2 regions of the Paenibacillus sp. FSL E2-0178 genome follow, and region 2 is predicted to be linked to the other one. Evidence: a T-box and tRNA genes for the amino acid it is inferred to sense, from the RefSeq annotation. Region 2 holds a T-box; the other holds one or more tRNA genes.

What was found. A T-box is a leader RNA that pairs with one kind of tRNA and senses whether it is charged. The one in region 2 lies ahead of MHI42_RS27755 (valine--tRNA ligase), so its partner is inferred to be a tRNA-Val.
Region 1: it has a tRNA-Val gene. The T-box ahead of MHI42_RS27755 (valine--tRNA ligase) is inferred to sense a tRNA for this amino acid. The anticodon was not compared.

What each region holds. Positions count from the first base shown of each region.
Region 1 covers NZ_CP151953.1:1,248,239-1,256,089, reverse strand. The annotation lists gene dnaE (DNA polymerase III subunit alpha) at 1-257, shown strand, start outside; gene MHI42_RS05640 (hypothetical protein) at 396-653, shown strand; gene MHI42_RS05635 (hypothetical protein) at 658-834, shown strand; gene MHI42_RS05630 (Holliday junction resolvase RecU) at 825-1,379, shown strand; tRNA gene MHI42_RS05625 (tRNA-Val) at 1,890-1,961, opposite strand; gene MHI42_RS05620 (NUDIX domain-containing protein) at 2,326-2,802, shown strand; gene MHI42_RS05615 (NUDIX hydrolase) at 2,829-3,311, shown strand; gene MHI42_RS05610 (creatininase family protein) at 3,338-4,108, shown strand; gene MHI42_RS05605 (helix-turn-helix transcriptional regulator) at 4,372-5,187, shown strand; gene MHI42_RS05600 (aldo/keto reductase) at 5,362-6,312, shown strand; gene metG (methionine--tRNA ligase) at 6,738-7,851, opposite strand, start outside.
Region 2 covers NZ_CP151953.1:6,380,579-6,388,429, reverse strand. The annotation lists gene murC (UDP-N-acetylmuramate--L-alanine ligase) at 1-418, opposite strand, end outside; gene MHI42_RS27760 (folylpolyglutamate synthase/dihydrofolate synthase family protein) at 426-1,802, opposite strand; gene MHI42_RS27755 (valine--tRNA ligase) at 1,808-4,444, opposite strand; T-box leader at 4,714-4,999, opposite strand; gene MHI42_RS27750 (stalk domain-containing protein) at 5,101-5,751, opposite strand; gene MHI42_RS27745 (LysM peptidoglycan-binding domain-containing protein) at 5,980-7,365, opposite strand; gene MHI42_RS27740 (glycosyltransferase family 4 protein) at 7,503-7,851, opposite strand, start outside.

The DNA of each region.
Region 1 (7,851 bases), 3.2 Mb from region 2:
CTAAATATAGTCCTAAATTGAAATTGTATCGTCTAAAAACAGGAGAAGAATACAATTTCAAAATGGACAAGAAAACCTTTAATAATAAAGATAAAAAGCTCGTCATTCAGAAAGGCGATATGATTGAGATTACAAGTCACCAAAAGAAGCAGCGTCAAGTGCCTGATGGTGCGGGAGGATTTAAGCCAACAGATCAAACCGATGTTTGGATTACTGGTTACACAAAATACATTCAAAAGGAGTCCGGTAAAAAATGAATGAACAAGAGTAATTCATAAAACTATCTAAGACATCTGTTGAGAAACTACTCGACCGCTCAATCTCAGACAATTATTATAAACTATTACTGACCGAATCTATGCATTATCTCTTAGAAACGAGAGATAATGAGATTTATGAATAAATATAATGATAACTACAATTTAGATATGTACCAAACTGCATATCACATTCACCACTTCCCCGATTCACAAGAAAGGGAGGTAATTGAATATTCAACTTGTGCGGGTTGCGGAGAGGTCATTACAATTTTTGAAATAGAATGTGGTGAGATTTTAGATATCTATGGTTTATCGGTACATGATGAAAGAGATTGCGTTAAAAAGGCAGTAGAAGCAAGAATATTTACGTTAACTGATAATAAAGGAGAATGATAGTTTGAATTTAGTAGGACATAACATGGCATTGGTAGAAGAATTGAAGAAATTTATGATTAAGCGAATTGAAGGGTTTAATAATAAAGGGTACATAAAAGAAGATAAATATGAAAAAATGCTGGATGAAGAAATAAAGTCATTTGATGAGCGATTGGAGACAATGCGCGAATGGCTGTAAAAGAAGGAAAGAAGTTTGAGGAGAACTTTCAGTCATCTGCTGAAAATGTTGATGAAAAAATTTTCTTTACGAGAATTAAGGATACTTTTATACCTCCAGATCTTCGGCAACGAGTAAAGGTAACTAAAAACGATTACGACTGTATGATGTTCGCTCGATCTCATTTATTTACACTGGAATTGAAGTCAACAAAAGAGAACAGGTTTAGCTTTGATGAAAGTATAATTAAGCAGCATCAAATTGATAAGTTAGTTGAAGCAAATACATATGAAGGTGTTATTTCAGGGTTTGTAATGAATTTCCGTGAGCCGCAAAATAGGGTGTTTTTTGTACCAATTCAAGAGTTTGTCAAATACCAATACATAGCACAAAACCAGATCAAAGAAAATAAGTATAAAGTAAAGATAAACAAATCGAGTATTCCAATTGGAATCTGCGAAGAGATTGGTATTGAGATTAAGGGATTTAAGAAGAAAGTAAACTGGCATTATCACATAAAGGAGTTTATCACGGAGGCAATTAACTCATTGCCCCAAACCGTTTGAGGACGCTGCAGAAGAGTCAAAGGAGGATTGGGGCAATTGTAGCACAAAGCTGAGAAAGGGGCTTAGAAAGCCTCTTATTACATTACAAGAGGGTGACAAACATTAATCTATAATTAGACAAGAAAGTCGTGAAACGGCTTCGTAATTTACCCGAACCGATGGAACCAAAAGATATTCAAGAATTCTTGGGATTGAGCAAGAACTCTACATATAATCTAATTGAATCGAAACAGTTCTACAGTATACGAGTCGGGAAATTGTATAAGATACCAAAGAGAAACTTCATAAAGTGGTACTTGGGTTAACGAACATAGGTGGCAGAAAATGCCCCCTATTTTTTTATTTTGAAAAGTTGCATTAAGGAAAGAATGTTGGACAGCTTTTTGCGCACCCCAGAATGCCCCCTGCTAATATGATATATGAAAAAAGTAAGTATAATATTGAAAGTAAGCAAACAAAAAACCCTTATGTATCAAGGGTTTTAAGCTGAGATATGGTATTAAACCTCTATAGGACGGATGGGGTTCGAACCCATGACCCCTACCCTGTCAAGATAGTGCTCTCCCGCTGAGCTACCGTCCTGCAACGAAATTTATAATACCATATGATGTGAGGGAATGGCAAGAATTTTTTATAACGAAGAAATAGGTTGGCTGATATATGGAATTTATTAGAGAATAAATAGGAGGCAGTACTATGCTACTCTGGGGAAGCGGATCACGGCGGAAGAGAAGAAGGTGGGCTGTGATTTGACAGGTTAGATTAACCCCTTTACTGGTGGTAGATGATAAGATAAGGTGCAGGTCCCGCTGAATGTGAGTGGGGCTTTTTTGCAGCGAAAAAGTTGAGCGACACAGAAAAGATTTTATAATATAATGATGGCGGTTGTCTGGGAATATCTCTCAATCATTCCATTATACATAATGAAGCCGAAGGAGTTCTTCTAATGATCGTAACTTTGCATGAATCTGAAATGCCTGAGGTTAGTCTTAAGTATGTTGTGATTGTCATGAAGCAAGGTGAAGACTGGGTTCTGGTGCGGCACCGCGAGCGGTCCACATGGGAATTTGCCGGAGGACATATTGAAGCAGGAGAGAGTCCTGATGAAGCTGCCGCCAGGGAGCTGTATGAGGAAACAGGCGCTGAGGCGTACAAGTTATACCCTATATGCGTATATTCGGTGAGAAGTGAAGAAGTACCCGCGAGCTACGGGATGCTGTACTTTGCAGCTGTAGATAAGTTCGGCCCCCTGCCCCCATATGAAATGGAGGAGATTCGCAGATTCAGAGAAATTCCGGAAACGGTTACGTATCCAGGGATATATCCGACGTTAATCGCGAGAGTAACAGAATATATCAAGCAACTGAGCGGAAATGCCAATGAAAGCAGATCTATTGAACAAGTGGAATTTGGTGCGCAATAATCCTACCATTGAACGGAGTGATTGCCGTGTCTATGCCTACTCATATTGTGGCGGTCGGCGGGATTGTTGAGAATGGGCAAGGAGAAATTTTGCTGGTCCGAACGTTTCATGGCGGCTGGGTGTTCCCCGGAGGTCAAGTGGAGTCAGGAGAGAACCTGATGGATGCGCTAACCCGTGAAATACAGGAGGAAAGTGGCATCCTCACTGTGGTTGACCAGCTGATCGGCGTGTATTCCAATACGGGGATGTACAAATGGCATGACGGTGTAACCGATGTCCCGACCAAAGTGATGCTGGACTATGTGTGCCGGCCAATCGGCGGGGCATTAGCAACATCGGATGAAACAGCGGAGAGCTGTTGGGTCAGCCGGGATAAAGTGCTTGAGATGATTACCAGCCCTGCTATCCGCACCCGTTATGAAGCTTATCTGGCATTTGACGGTACAGTCGCTTATATGGCCTACCAGACCAAGCCCGAATTTACAGTAAGTCTGAGCAGGAAGATATGATGCAGTACCATATAAGGAGATTATAGATGAACGTAGAATATGGGAAATTAACTTTTCTGGAGATTAAGCAAAAAGCAGCCGAAGGCTATATGGCTATTATTCCAACCGGCTGCACGGAGCAGCAGGGGCCGCATGCGACGGTGGATTTTGATATCTGGCTGGCTACCGAGCTGTCTATTGAAGCAGCAACTATGGCAAATTTGAGCTACGGTGTGAAGTCGCTGGTAATTCCGACGATTCCATTTGGTCCAACTCCTGAGCACCGTAATTACGGCTATGGCTACATCGACATCCCGCAGAAGGTGTATGAGGATGTGATCTATGCGGTTCTGGTTTCACTGGCTGACCAGGGCTTCAAGCAGCTGGTGATTATGCGCGGCTGCGGCGGACATATGCTGAACCAGGTGGCTGTGAAATTTAATCAGGATTATGCAGGAAAAGCCAGGGTTCATCTTCCGCATCATCCGTTCCATGAGGTCTGGTGTACACATGCCAATCCGCATATTCCGGGTGGTCATGCCGACAGCTTCACCACATCTCTGGGGCTCTACAAACATCCCGAGTGCATCCGTGAGGAGCTGATTGAGAATCCCGGCAGTACTGAACCGGATTGGGACGATCCCGGACTCGACTTCACCAGGTACTCGGCAACGGGTGTCATTGGCGATCCGACTCATGCCAGCGAAGAATTAGGACGCAAGCTGTGGAAGGGCTCTGTGGAGACTATCGCAGCCGAGCTGCAGAAGATTGCTGCACAGGCTGTTGAGATTAGTCAGGCTGAAGCTTCCAGGCAGTAATGGAAACATAGGCAAGCAGCAGAAAGAAAGACACGTGCGAGTTAGTTAAGCCCCATAGGCTTCGTCCAATTAACCGCGACAGCGGCTTGGAGAAGCAAGTGGGGTTATTTCTATTGATCGCGGTGCGACGCGAAGGGTGTTCTGCAGCTTTTTTTGCGAGAGATTATGTTATAGCTTCTCAAGTCCGAGTTCCGTGTAAGTTTGTGAACGGCAGAGAATAAGGTAGAATAGGGACACCAATTGCTGTGAGAAGAGGTTAGTTTATGAGCGATGAGAATTCGAAGTTCAAGCGGCTTGGAGAGTATCTGAAATCACGCCGGGACCGGCTGCAGCCTGAAGCTGCCGGGCTTAAGGAAACGAACAGCCAGCGCAGAACACCCGGACTACGGCGGGAGGAAGTGGCGATCCTGGCGGGTGTCAGCAGCACCTATTATACGTGGCTGGAGCAAGGCAGAGAAGTTACTGCTTCCCGAGAGATTATGGAGAGTCTAAGCCAGGCCCTGCGCTTGACGCCTGATGAGCGGACGCATCTGTTCGAGCTGTGGAATCCAGGGAATCCGGATCCAGTTCCTTCTATTAATACGGTGAGCCCCGGGCTGAATCCGCAGTGGCGGGATATTATCAGCCAGCTGTCTTATCCGTCTTTTATTACGAATGAGCGGTCCGAGGTTCTGGCCTGGAATGATAAGGCGGGTGAAGTTCTTAGCAATTTCGGGAAGCTGCCTGCTTCCGAGCGCATTATGCTCCGTCTATTGTTTCTCGATCAGGGGCTGCGCCGCCGGATGCTGAATTGGGAGGAGTTCGCGCTCTATTCAGTAGCTGTGTTCAGAACCTATTATGACATGCATCTGCACGATCCCTGGTACAAAGACATGGTAGTGAAGCTCTGTGAGGACAGTATGGATTTCGCAGAGATGTGGAAGCTGCACAACATTCAAGGCAAAAAAGTAAATCGCGTAGTCATACAAAGTCTAAGCACGAATCAGTCTGTGACCTATGACATCAACTCCGTTGCAAGTCTGGCCGATCATCCAGGTCTGCATATCTGTATTTATACACCTGTGGTGGCAGAGAGCTGAGAATCGAATGGAGTCACCTGGACGGCCGGTCTGCTTCTATTTCTGTGCTGTGCTGTTCTGTTCCCTGGTAATGATCTTACTAGCATAAACGTACTGTGGCTGCTCCATGGCAGGAAGGTTAGAATAGGGACATATCCGAAGAATCTTTCACCGGGAAAAGAGGGAGGCAACCAAATGCAGACAAGAACACTCGGAAACGAAGGGTTGACAGTATCGGCTCTGGGACTAGGAACAATGATGATGCCGGAGAACGAAGAGTCGGTAAAAGTGATCCATGGGGCACTCGACCTGGGAGTAACCCTGCTGGACACAGCAGATATCTATGGAGATTTCGCGCAGCAGCGTTTTGGCAGCAATGAGAGGCTCGTGGGCCGCGCGCTTAAGGGCAGACGGGATAAAGCGGTTATTGCGACCAAATTTGGCATTACGCATACTCAGGGCCCCAAGGGTGATCCGGCTTATATCAAAAAATCCGTAGATTCCAGCCTATACCATCTCGGTATGGATTATATTGATCTGTATTATCAGCACCGTCCTGATCCGAACACACCAATCGAGGAGACTATAGGCACGCTGGCTGAACTGGTCAAGGAAGGGAAAATCCGCTACATTGGCTTATCGGAAGCTTCGCCTGAGCTGATACGCCGTGCACATGCGGTACATCCCATTACGGCACTGCAGACAGAATATTCGCTCTGGAGCCGGGAGGTAGAGGATGAAATACTGCGGCTGGTCAAAGAACTGGGCATCGGATTCGTTCCTTATAGTCCGCTGGGCCGCGGATTTCTGACCGGTCAGATTAAAAGCTTTGACGACCTGCCGCCGGACGATTACCGCCGTAGCTACCCGCGGTTCCAGGGAGCGAATTTCGCCAGGAATCTCGAAGTGGTCTCGCTGATCGGGCAGATGGCAGCCGAGAAGGACTGTGCTCCTTCGCAGCTTGCACTGGCCTGGCTGCTTGCGCAGGGTGAGCAAATTGTGCCGATCCCGGGAACAAAGCGGCTGGATCGGGTGCAAGAGAATCTCGGTGCGTTGCAGGTAGTGTTGTCAGCGGATGATCTGGCCCGGATCGAGCGGATCTCCCCGCAGGGTGTTGCAGCCGGAGGGCGCTTTCCCGGCCATTAAGGGCTGAATAGTTGAGAGTTGCAGCAGCAGCATCAGCTACGCATTGAAATGCAATAACGTTCTTATCTGCACCGCTTGTTTTGTAAGCGGTCTGCGGATAAGGACGCTTTTATGAGTTGCACCGGCACATCACCAGTGTTCGGATTCTTGCGAAAACGGAAATAGGTAACAAGTAAAAGGTAGCAGGTGACAGGTGACAGGCGACAGGTGACAGGTGGCAGGTGTACTGGAGCAAGTGTTCATCGCAAAAGTGAAGCGGACTGAGATTCCGTTATTTTGTTCATTCTGCCCCAAAATGAGGGGCGGCGGGGCATATAAGAGATTCTCAGTCCGCTTGACCGGCGAATCTGCCTGATTTGCAGGAATAGAGGAATCTCAGTCCGCCTCATCAGCCAGCTGACGAGGAGATGATGAAGTTTTCCGCCTCAGCGCTGCAAGCTCTTAAGCCGCTCGGTTTCCTCCTCAATCCGCGCCACATCAATCCGTTCGAACAATAATTCCAGCCCCTGCACCCGCTGATGCGCCTGAACGGCTACCGGCTGCCAGACAGGCTGTTCAAGGGACAGAAACTCCCTGATCTTGCCGCAGGAGAACGGAATGAACGGGTTCAGCAGGTTGGACAGATTAGCGATGTTCTGTACACAGGTATACAGCGTGCTGGCACAGGCGGCGGGGTCATTCTTAATCTGCAGCCACGGCTGCTGCTGATCGAAATATTTGTTAGCCTGGCGGATATGGGTGAAGACATGCTCGAGCGCTTCTTTGAAGCTGCCCCCCTCAATAAGTCTCCCGGTCTCGCTGTACAGAGTATTAATGCTGCTGGCCCATGCGGCATCCAGTGTACCCTCAGGCACCTCGCCATTCCAGAACTTATTCACGAATACCAGACTGCGGTTGACGAAATTACCGAAGGCACCCAGCAGCTCGCTGTTATGGCAGTAGATGAATTCTCTCCAGGAGAAGTCGGCATCCCGTTTCTCGGGGCCGTTCGCTGTCAGGAAATACCGGATGGAATCCGGATTGTAGCGGCTGAGAATATCCGGCACCCAGACGGCCCAGTTACGGCTTGTGGAGAATTTCTCCCCTTCGAGAGTCATGTATTCACAGGAGAAGATGCGGTCCGGCAGATGAAGGTCTCCAGCACCCAGCAGCAGAGCCGGCCAGATCAGGCTGTGAAAAGGTACATTATCCTTGCCGTGCACATAATAGGCGGTAATGGGAGGGCTCCCGGCGTCCTTGTCCTCAGTGGATTCCAGCCAGAAATCCTCCCAGCCGTTGCCGGTCCCGGCAGCCCACTGCTTGCTGGCGGACAGATAGCCGCTCACGGCTTCGATCCACACATAGATTTTTTTGTCCGTGAAGCCATCGACGGGAACATCCACCCCCCAGTCCAGATCCCGCGTTGCAGCGCGGTCCTGCAGTCCTTCCAGCAGATATCTGCGGGTTAAACGCACAGCATTGTCTCTCCAGCCTTGCGCAGAATCTACGTATTCCGAGAGTGCGCTTTGGAAGCTGGATAGTGACAAATAATAATGCAGG
Region 2 (7,851 bases):
CCCCGCCAATAATATACGTAGGATCCACGCCGCAGTCTTCCATAACCAGAGCAATCATCGACGAGGTGGTAGTCTTGCCGTGCGCACCCGCAACAGCCACACCCTTGCGCTCATTCAGCAGACGGGCAAGCATCTGCGAACGGTGAAGAATCGGTATTTTGAGACGCTCCGCTTCTACCCATTCTACGTTATCCGATGCAAGCGCCGTAGAATATACGACCAGATCTGCGCCTTTGACCTGTTCGGCCGTATGTCCAATGTAGACCTTGGCACCTTTGGCAATCAATTTCTCCGTTAACTCTTGGGCAGCTACGTCAGAACCCGTAACTGTATATCCCATCTCCAGCATCACCCGGGCAATCGCGCTCATACCGTAGCCGCCGATCCCTATAAAATGCACACGTTCAGTAGTATCCAACAGTTCGTCACCAGCCTTTTTCAGAATCGGGTTGCCGTAAAAGCGTACTGCGTACATCAGAAATCAAATACAGCGTTCCGGACACGACCGCAAGGTCATCGTCCGCTGTGATCGTCTGCAGCAGATGCAGCGCTTGGCCCCAATTACGTTCTACTATGATTTCCAAGTTTTCCTTGGCATATTTATTCCGCAGACTTTCTGCGATGGCCTGCAGATCTTCCGCGTCCATTTTCTTCCGGAAATCCGGTTCGGTCAGGATGAGCGTATCCACTATAGGCAGTATATGCTTGAGATACGACTCGTGATGCTTATTTGCCAGCATCCCCATGAGCAAATTTAATTTACCGTATGGCCCAAACTGCGGAAGACTCTTAGCCAGGCTCTCTGCACCTTCCGGATTATGCGCTCCGTCCAGAATAATTCTGGGCGAAGTGCCTACTTCCTCCAGCCTTCCGGCCCAGAAGGTACCGCGGAATCCCTCCAGCACATCCTCGTCCTCCAGCATGAAGGCCATATACTGACGCAGCACCTCAAGGACCATCATAGCTCCCGCTGCATTCTCCAGCTGATGTTCGCCTTTCATAGCTATATCCAGCTCTAACGAGCGGAATGGACCCTGGAAGGTGAAATGCTGGTGGCCGTCCCTGAGCTCTACGCCACTATAGCTGAAATCTTCTCCAGCCAAATATAGAGTAGAACGGGTAGCCGCCGCTTTCGCCTTAAGCACGGCAACGGCCTCCGGCTGGCTCACACAGCTGACTGCGGGAACGCCCGGCTTAATAATTCCGGCTTTCTCACCGGCAATCAGCTCCAGCGTATCTCCCAGCACATCGGTATGATCATGCCCCACATTCGTGATTACAGACACAACCGGGGTAACGATGTTCGTTACATCCAGCCTTCCCCCAAGACCAGTCTCCCATACGACTACATCCGGATAACAGACTTCGCCATAATAGAGAATGGCCAGTGCTGTCGACACCTCGAACATTGTCGGCGAACCCAGCTCACCGCCCGCGATCTCTTGAACCAGCGGACGCAGTTTATTAACCAGTTCCAGCAAAGTCTCTTCGGAAATATCTGCTCCATTGTACTGGAAACGGTTCGTGAATTTCGTGATATAAGGAGAAGTAAAGGTCCCCACCGTGTAACCGCTCTGAATAAGCACACGGGTCAGAAAAGCACAGGTAGAGCCTTTGCCGTTCGTCCCCGCTACGTGAATGAACTTGAGCTTGCGGTGCGGATGACCCAGCTTCTCCATCAGAAGCTCTATCCGTTCTAGACCCGGCCGGATACCGAAAGGAATCAGGCTGTTAATCCAGTCTACTGCTTCTGTATAAGAACTTAAGGGAGCGGCACTGCCGCTCCGTGTGATCTCTTCCATGTCCCTTATCCTCTCAGCTCTGCGATACGGGCCAGCACTTTCTCGCGTCTATCGGAATAGTCCGCCTGCTTCGCCCGCTCCTCTTCGATGACTTTAGCTGGCGCCTTGGCGACAAAGCCCTGATTGCCGAGCTTTTTCTCCACGCGTTCAACTTCGCTGTTCAGTGTCTGGACTTCTTTTTCCAGACGGGCAATTTCCTGTTCAATGTCGATCAGTCCTGACAACGGCAGAAGCAGCTCGGCTCCTGTAACCACAGCGGACATCACTTTATCCGGTGTCTGCGGCGCAAGTCCTGCTTCGAAGGAAGAGGTGTTGCAGAAGCGCCCGATGTAATTGTCGTTGCGGGAAATAATGTCCAGGGTTTCCTGACCCCCGGCTTTGATAATCAGTTCTACCTTCTTGCTCATCGGCACGTTCACTTCCGCACGGATATTACGAACGGCACGGATAACATCCATCAGGAGATTCATTTCTGCTACTGCCTGCGGATTCTCAAGCGCAGAATCATACTTCGGCCATTCGGCCAGCGTGATGGTGTCGCCCTGATGCGGCAGATGCTGCCAAATCTCTTCCGTAATGAACGGCATGAACGGATGAATCAGGCGCAGCGTGCGGTCCAGTACATAGGCCAGAACCGATTGTGTCTTGGCCTTGGCAGCCGCGTCCGCTCCGTACAGCGAGAGCTTGGCGAATTCGATATACCAGTCGCACAGATCATCCCAGATGAAGTTGTACAGCAGCCGGCCGGTCTCACCGAACTCGTACGAGTCAATTAGACGCGTAATATCGCGGGAAGTTTCGTTCAGGCGGTGCAGAATCCAGTGGTCCGCCGTGCTGAGCTCACCTGTAATGTCAATATCTTCAAAAGAAAAACCTTCTAGATTCATCAGTGCAAAGCGTGAGGCATTCCAGATCTTGTTGGCAAAATTCCGCGCCTGCTCTACCTTTTCCATCCGGAACCGCAGATCCTGACCGGCTGTGCTGCCTGTAGTAATCATATAGCGCATAGCGTCTGCGCCATACTGCTCGATTACATCCAGCGGATCGATACCGTTGCCGAGTGATTTGGACATTTTGCGTCCTTCAGCATCGCGTACGAGACCATGCATCAGCACGTCGGAGAATGGCTTCTGTCCGGTGAATTCCAGAGCCGAGAAGATCATGCGGGCTACCCAGAAGTAGATGATATCGTAGCCGGTAACCAGCACATTGTTCGGATAGTAACGCTGATAGTCGCTGCTGTTCTCATCAGGCCAGCCCAGTGTGGCGAACGGCCAGAGGTTCGAGCTGAACCAGGTGTCCAGAACATCCTCATCCTGCTTCAGGTCGGACAGTCCGCTGATGCGGCGTGCTTCTTCTTCATCATGTGCAACTACAATCTCCCCGGTAGATTCGGAGTACCAGGCCGGGATGCGGTGGCCCCACCACAATTGGCGGGAAATACACCAGTCGCGTACATTCTCGATCCAGTTCAGGTAAGTCTTCTCGAAGCGGTCCGGTACGAAGTTAACACCGCTACCATCCTTCTGCGCTGCGATGGCCGCTTCTGCCAGCGGCTGCATCTTCACGAACCACTGGGTGGACAGGTAAGGCTCAACTACGGCTCCCGAACGCTCGCTGTGTCCAACCTGATGTACGTGGTCCTCAATGGATACAAGCACACCTTGCTCCTTCAGGTCGGCAATGATCGCCTTGCGGCAGTCACTGCGGTCCAGTCCCTGGTATTTGCCTGCTTCCGCATTCATAATTCCGCCTTCATCCATCACATTAATCTGTGGAAGACTATGGCGCACGCCCATCTCAAAGTCATTCGGATCATGTGCCGGGGTAATCTTCACCGCGCCGCTGCCGAATTCCTTATCTACATAATCATCAGCGATAACCGGAATTTCCCGCAAGGTAATCGGCAGGATCAGGGTTTTGCCGATAAGATCCTTGTAACGGTCATCTTCCGGATGCACGGCTACCGCAGTATCGCCCAGCATCGTTTCCGGCCGGGTTGTAGCTACAGTAATATAGCCGCTGCCGTCCTTAAGCGGATAGCGCAGATGGTACAGATAGCCATTTACCTCTTTATATTCAACTTCGATGTCCGACAGAGCCGTGCGTGCAGCCGGATCCCAGTTGATAATGCGTTTGCCGCGATAGATCAGGCCCTTCTGGTACAGCTCAACAAACACCTTGCTTACCGCCTTCTTCATTCCATCATCAAAGGTAAACCGTTCGCGGGAGTAATCCAGAGACAGGCCCATCTTGGCCCATTGGTCATGAATCGTCTCTGCATACTGGTCTTTCCAGGCCCATACCTGCTCCAGGAACTTCTCGCGTCCCAGATCATGGCGGGAGATTCCCTGCTCGCGCAGCTTCTGCTCTACCTTGGTCTGCGTAGCGATTCCCGCATGGTCCGTTCCCGGCAGCCACAGCGTATCATAGCCCTGCATCCGTTTGGTACGGATCAGAACATCCTGCAGTGTGAAATCAAGCGCATGCCCGATATGCAGCATTCCTGTTACATTCGGCGGGGGAATAACAATGCTGTAAGGCTGCGCATCCGGACGTTTGCCTGCTTCGAAGAAGCCGTTCTCCATCCAGTAAGTATACCATTTCTTCTCCGCCGACCCCGGATCATAGGTAGTCGGCATATCGCTTTGCTTGTGATTTGCAGTAGCGGTGTCTTCTGCCGCTTCCAGCTGGTTCGTCAGCTCTGCTGCTGTATTGTTGTTATCAGCCATTGTGAACCCTCCATTAGAGAAAATGATGAGAAGCTTTTTGTATTCTGTAACAATCTGACAAGTGGAAACGGCTTTGCCGTCCTGTCTAAGGACGGTACCGTTTCAGCGAGAAATATAAGGATAATTGATAGAGTGAAACATATAAATCCTTATATTTAAATACAAAAAGACCCTTCGTCTCAAAGGACGAAAGGCCATTCTTTCGCGGTACCACCTTTGTTTCGCGCTAACAAAAAATAAACCCCTGCCTCAGACCCCTTACAGGTCCGGAAGCTTAGCGCGACACTCATGCAGATAACGGCTGCGTCCGGCCACATCCTAACCTGGTCTCCATATATATGGAGGCAAGCTCAGAAGGGCGACTCCGGGGCGACTTCGGGGGCTGCATCCTGCGGAAATTCACAGCAACTACAATTCCGCTCTCTGAAGGGCTGACCGCCTACTCTTCCCGTTCCCAGTCTTTATGCTAGTTATTACTTATGTCAATAATACATTCAGTCCTATTCCTAGTCAACCAGCATACACACAAAGGGCAGAGTTTATACCGCCCGGTTCAAAAAAATATCTTACTTCCCGCTCCAGATCACGTTGACGATATTGTAGCCTCCATAGCTGCCAGTTCCCAGGTAGGCGTCCAGCGTAACCGAAAACGTGCTTCCGGCATCGATAATCGAGAAGGCTTCCGCGGAGATCTCCTCGGATTTGGCGGTGGCGCCTTTGCGCACAAAATACTCTTTGTACGTATTGCCAAGCGTCTCCAGGTCCTGCTTCGTCAGATAGCTGAACGTCGCAGACGGCGTGCCGGTCGCCGAGCCTTCGATCAGATTGAATACTTTGGCATCGGACGGAAGCGGGAAGTCGGACGGCAGGCTCTTCGGACGCTGTACCGGTACCGCGGCCGGTTCCGGAGAGGACGTGCCAGGAGAAGCGGAGCCGCCGATGACGACCCGGCTGTTTGCGGCGTCATAAGTGACAGAGGTGTTCAGCGCTTCACTGATTGAGCGTACAGGAAGGTACGTTGTGCCATTGTATGTGATCGGGGCAAGCGTTTTACCGTTGCCGTCTTTCATCGCATAGACCTGACCGTTCACGATGATCCCGAGCTTGTAATTCAGCGATGCCCGAATCTCCTGCAGGTTGCCCGCGGCATAGACGCCGGCTGAAGCAGTCAGCGCCACGCCCAATGCGATCGCAGCTGCCGTCACTTTTTTCTTCATAAATATCCCATCCTCCCAAGAAGTAGTGTATACCGGCGCACAGCTGGTTGAATCTGCAAGTACATAAGCCGATAGTGACCATTAACCCTGCCTAAGCAAATATGAACCCGCAACAGGCCGGGCCAAGATATATATATCCTATGTAAAAAAATAAGGCTGCCCCAAGCAGCCATGTCATGGCTTGTGGGACAGCCCCCCGCAACTTCCTGCCGCATTCCCCTGTCCATCCTAGGGAATATACAAAACCTGGCCTTCTTCTACATTCTGTCCGGAGAGCCGGTTATACATGGACAGCTCTCTGGTACTGAGCTGATATTTCTCGGCAATCGTATCCAGCGTTTCTTCCCGCTGGACGATGCAGAGCCGCACTTTGCGGAATAGCTCTGTACCGCCAAGACCGCCGATGAACCGGCTTTTCCATTCGGTATCATTCCCTGCCTCAGGAATAACCGCCGCTTTGGAGGCTACCTCCTCGGAATGGAGAATCTCCTGCTCCTTGCGCGCACGGCTGGAGCTGAGCAGCGAAGAGAAGGTCAATGGCTCCTGCTCGGCAATTGCCGGATCTTTTTTGCTGCCCAGCGCAATCTTGAGATCCTGCTTCTCCTCCTGGGGAGGTAAGAATTCCTCGGACACGAAGCTCTCATTGTCTATAGCCTGAACCTCTTCAGGCACTTCTTCATTCTCGGCCAGCACCGCTGCATCATCACTGGCTGCGGATGTGAATACCGGCTCTGCCTGATTGACTGCATGAAGACTGGCAGTACCCCAATGATCCACAGTATTCAACGCGGCTGTCCCCGTCTGGAAACCGGGCTCCTCCGTACCTGCCTTGAACGAATCATTTACCGCAGCAGGCTCTTCTGTCTTCTCCCGGGAAGGAAGAAAATGACTGGAGACCGGCTCAGCCGCAGATTTGCTGTAGCTCTGCCCGGAATCCGCTGTTCCGGATGGAGAGGTTGCGGGTGAGGAATCCAGGCTATGCGTTCTTACCTTGGGTTCCTTGTCCTTCAACTGAGCGGATACTAAGGCCGAAGGCTGAGTGTATAAAGAGCCTTCCAGGAATAGCGGATTACCCGCGGCTTCCACGGAATCCGCATATTCCTGATCCTCCACTGAAACCTCCGCGACACCTTCCCCGTAGGTCCAGAGCGAATTTTCATATAGCGCATCATTCTCCGGCCCGCGGTTATCCGCTTCAGCCTCAGGGGAGTAGGCTACTGTATATTCCTCCTGCTGCCAGGCCGGCTGGGCATCCGCGTTTCCGATTCCGCGCAGCGAGAGTACCCCTGTTATGTTGACGGTTCGCATCGTAAGCAGGTCAATATCGAAATTCTCGATCTCAACCCCTATGTCTTCAAGTGAGCTGACCCGGGTCAGCGGGACTGTGATTTCAACAGGAATCGCATGCTCCAGACGCTGTGTGCGATCATCTTCCCCCCGGTAGAGTCCGGTGAGCAGCAGTTGCCCGTGCAATTCCGCCCGGTCCTCCCGCTGGATTACCTGGATGTCGGGAATCAGCTCGACTTCCTCCAGCTCAGCTATTCCCGGAAGCTCTTCCGAAAGGTGAATGCGTTCATAAATATCAAACCGCAAGCCGTGTGACTGGTCAAACACGGGAAATGTCCTCCTTCTTGGCATAATCTATCCCTGAGACAAGCCCAGAGCATAAGCCCAAAATGTTACTCCACTCATGTATATGCTTCAATCAGGAAGGCATGACAACTTTGCCGCCTACTTCGGCGGACAGGAATTTATTTCGGATCGGTGAGTACCGTAAGAGGATCAGGAATGGAATAATCCTGCGGGAGCCTTGCCCGCATGCTCGCCGCAAGCGGAATGCCGGGATACATCGCATTCAGCACATCGGCCGGATGGAAGGCTCCGGGAACGGGTCCTGCCGCCGGCTCTGCTCCCAAGGTGGAACGGACTGCCGGGCTTTGTACGCTCTCCCGCATACTTATGGCTTTACGGTATACATTCAGCGTTCCGGCCGCCATGACATCCAGTGAACGGCTGCGCTGCGCCCACTCCCTTGCCTGGAAGCCGGTACGTACTCTCAGCTCCTCATTATCCAGCAGCTGTTCCAGCAGCCCGGCCAGC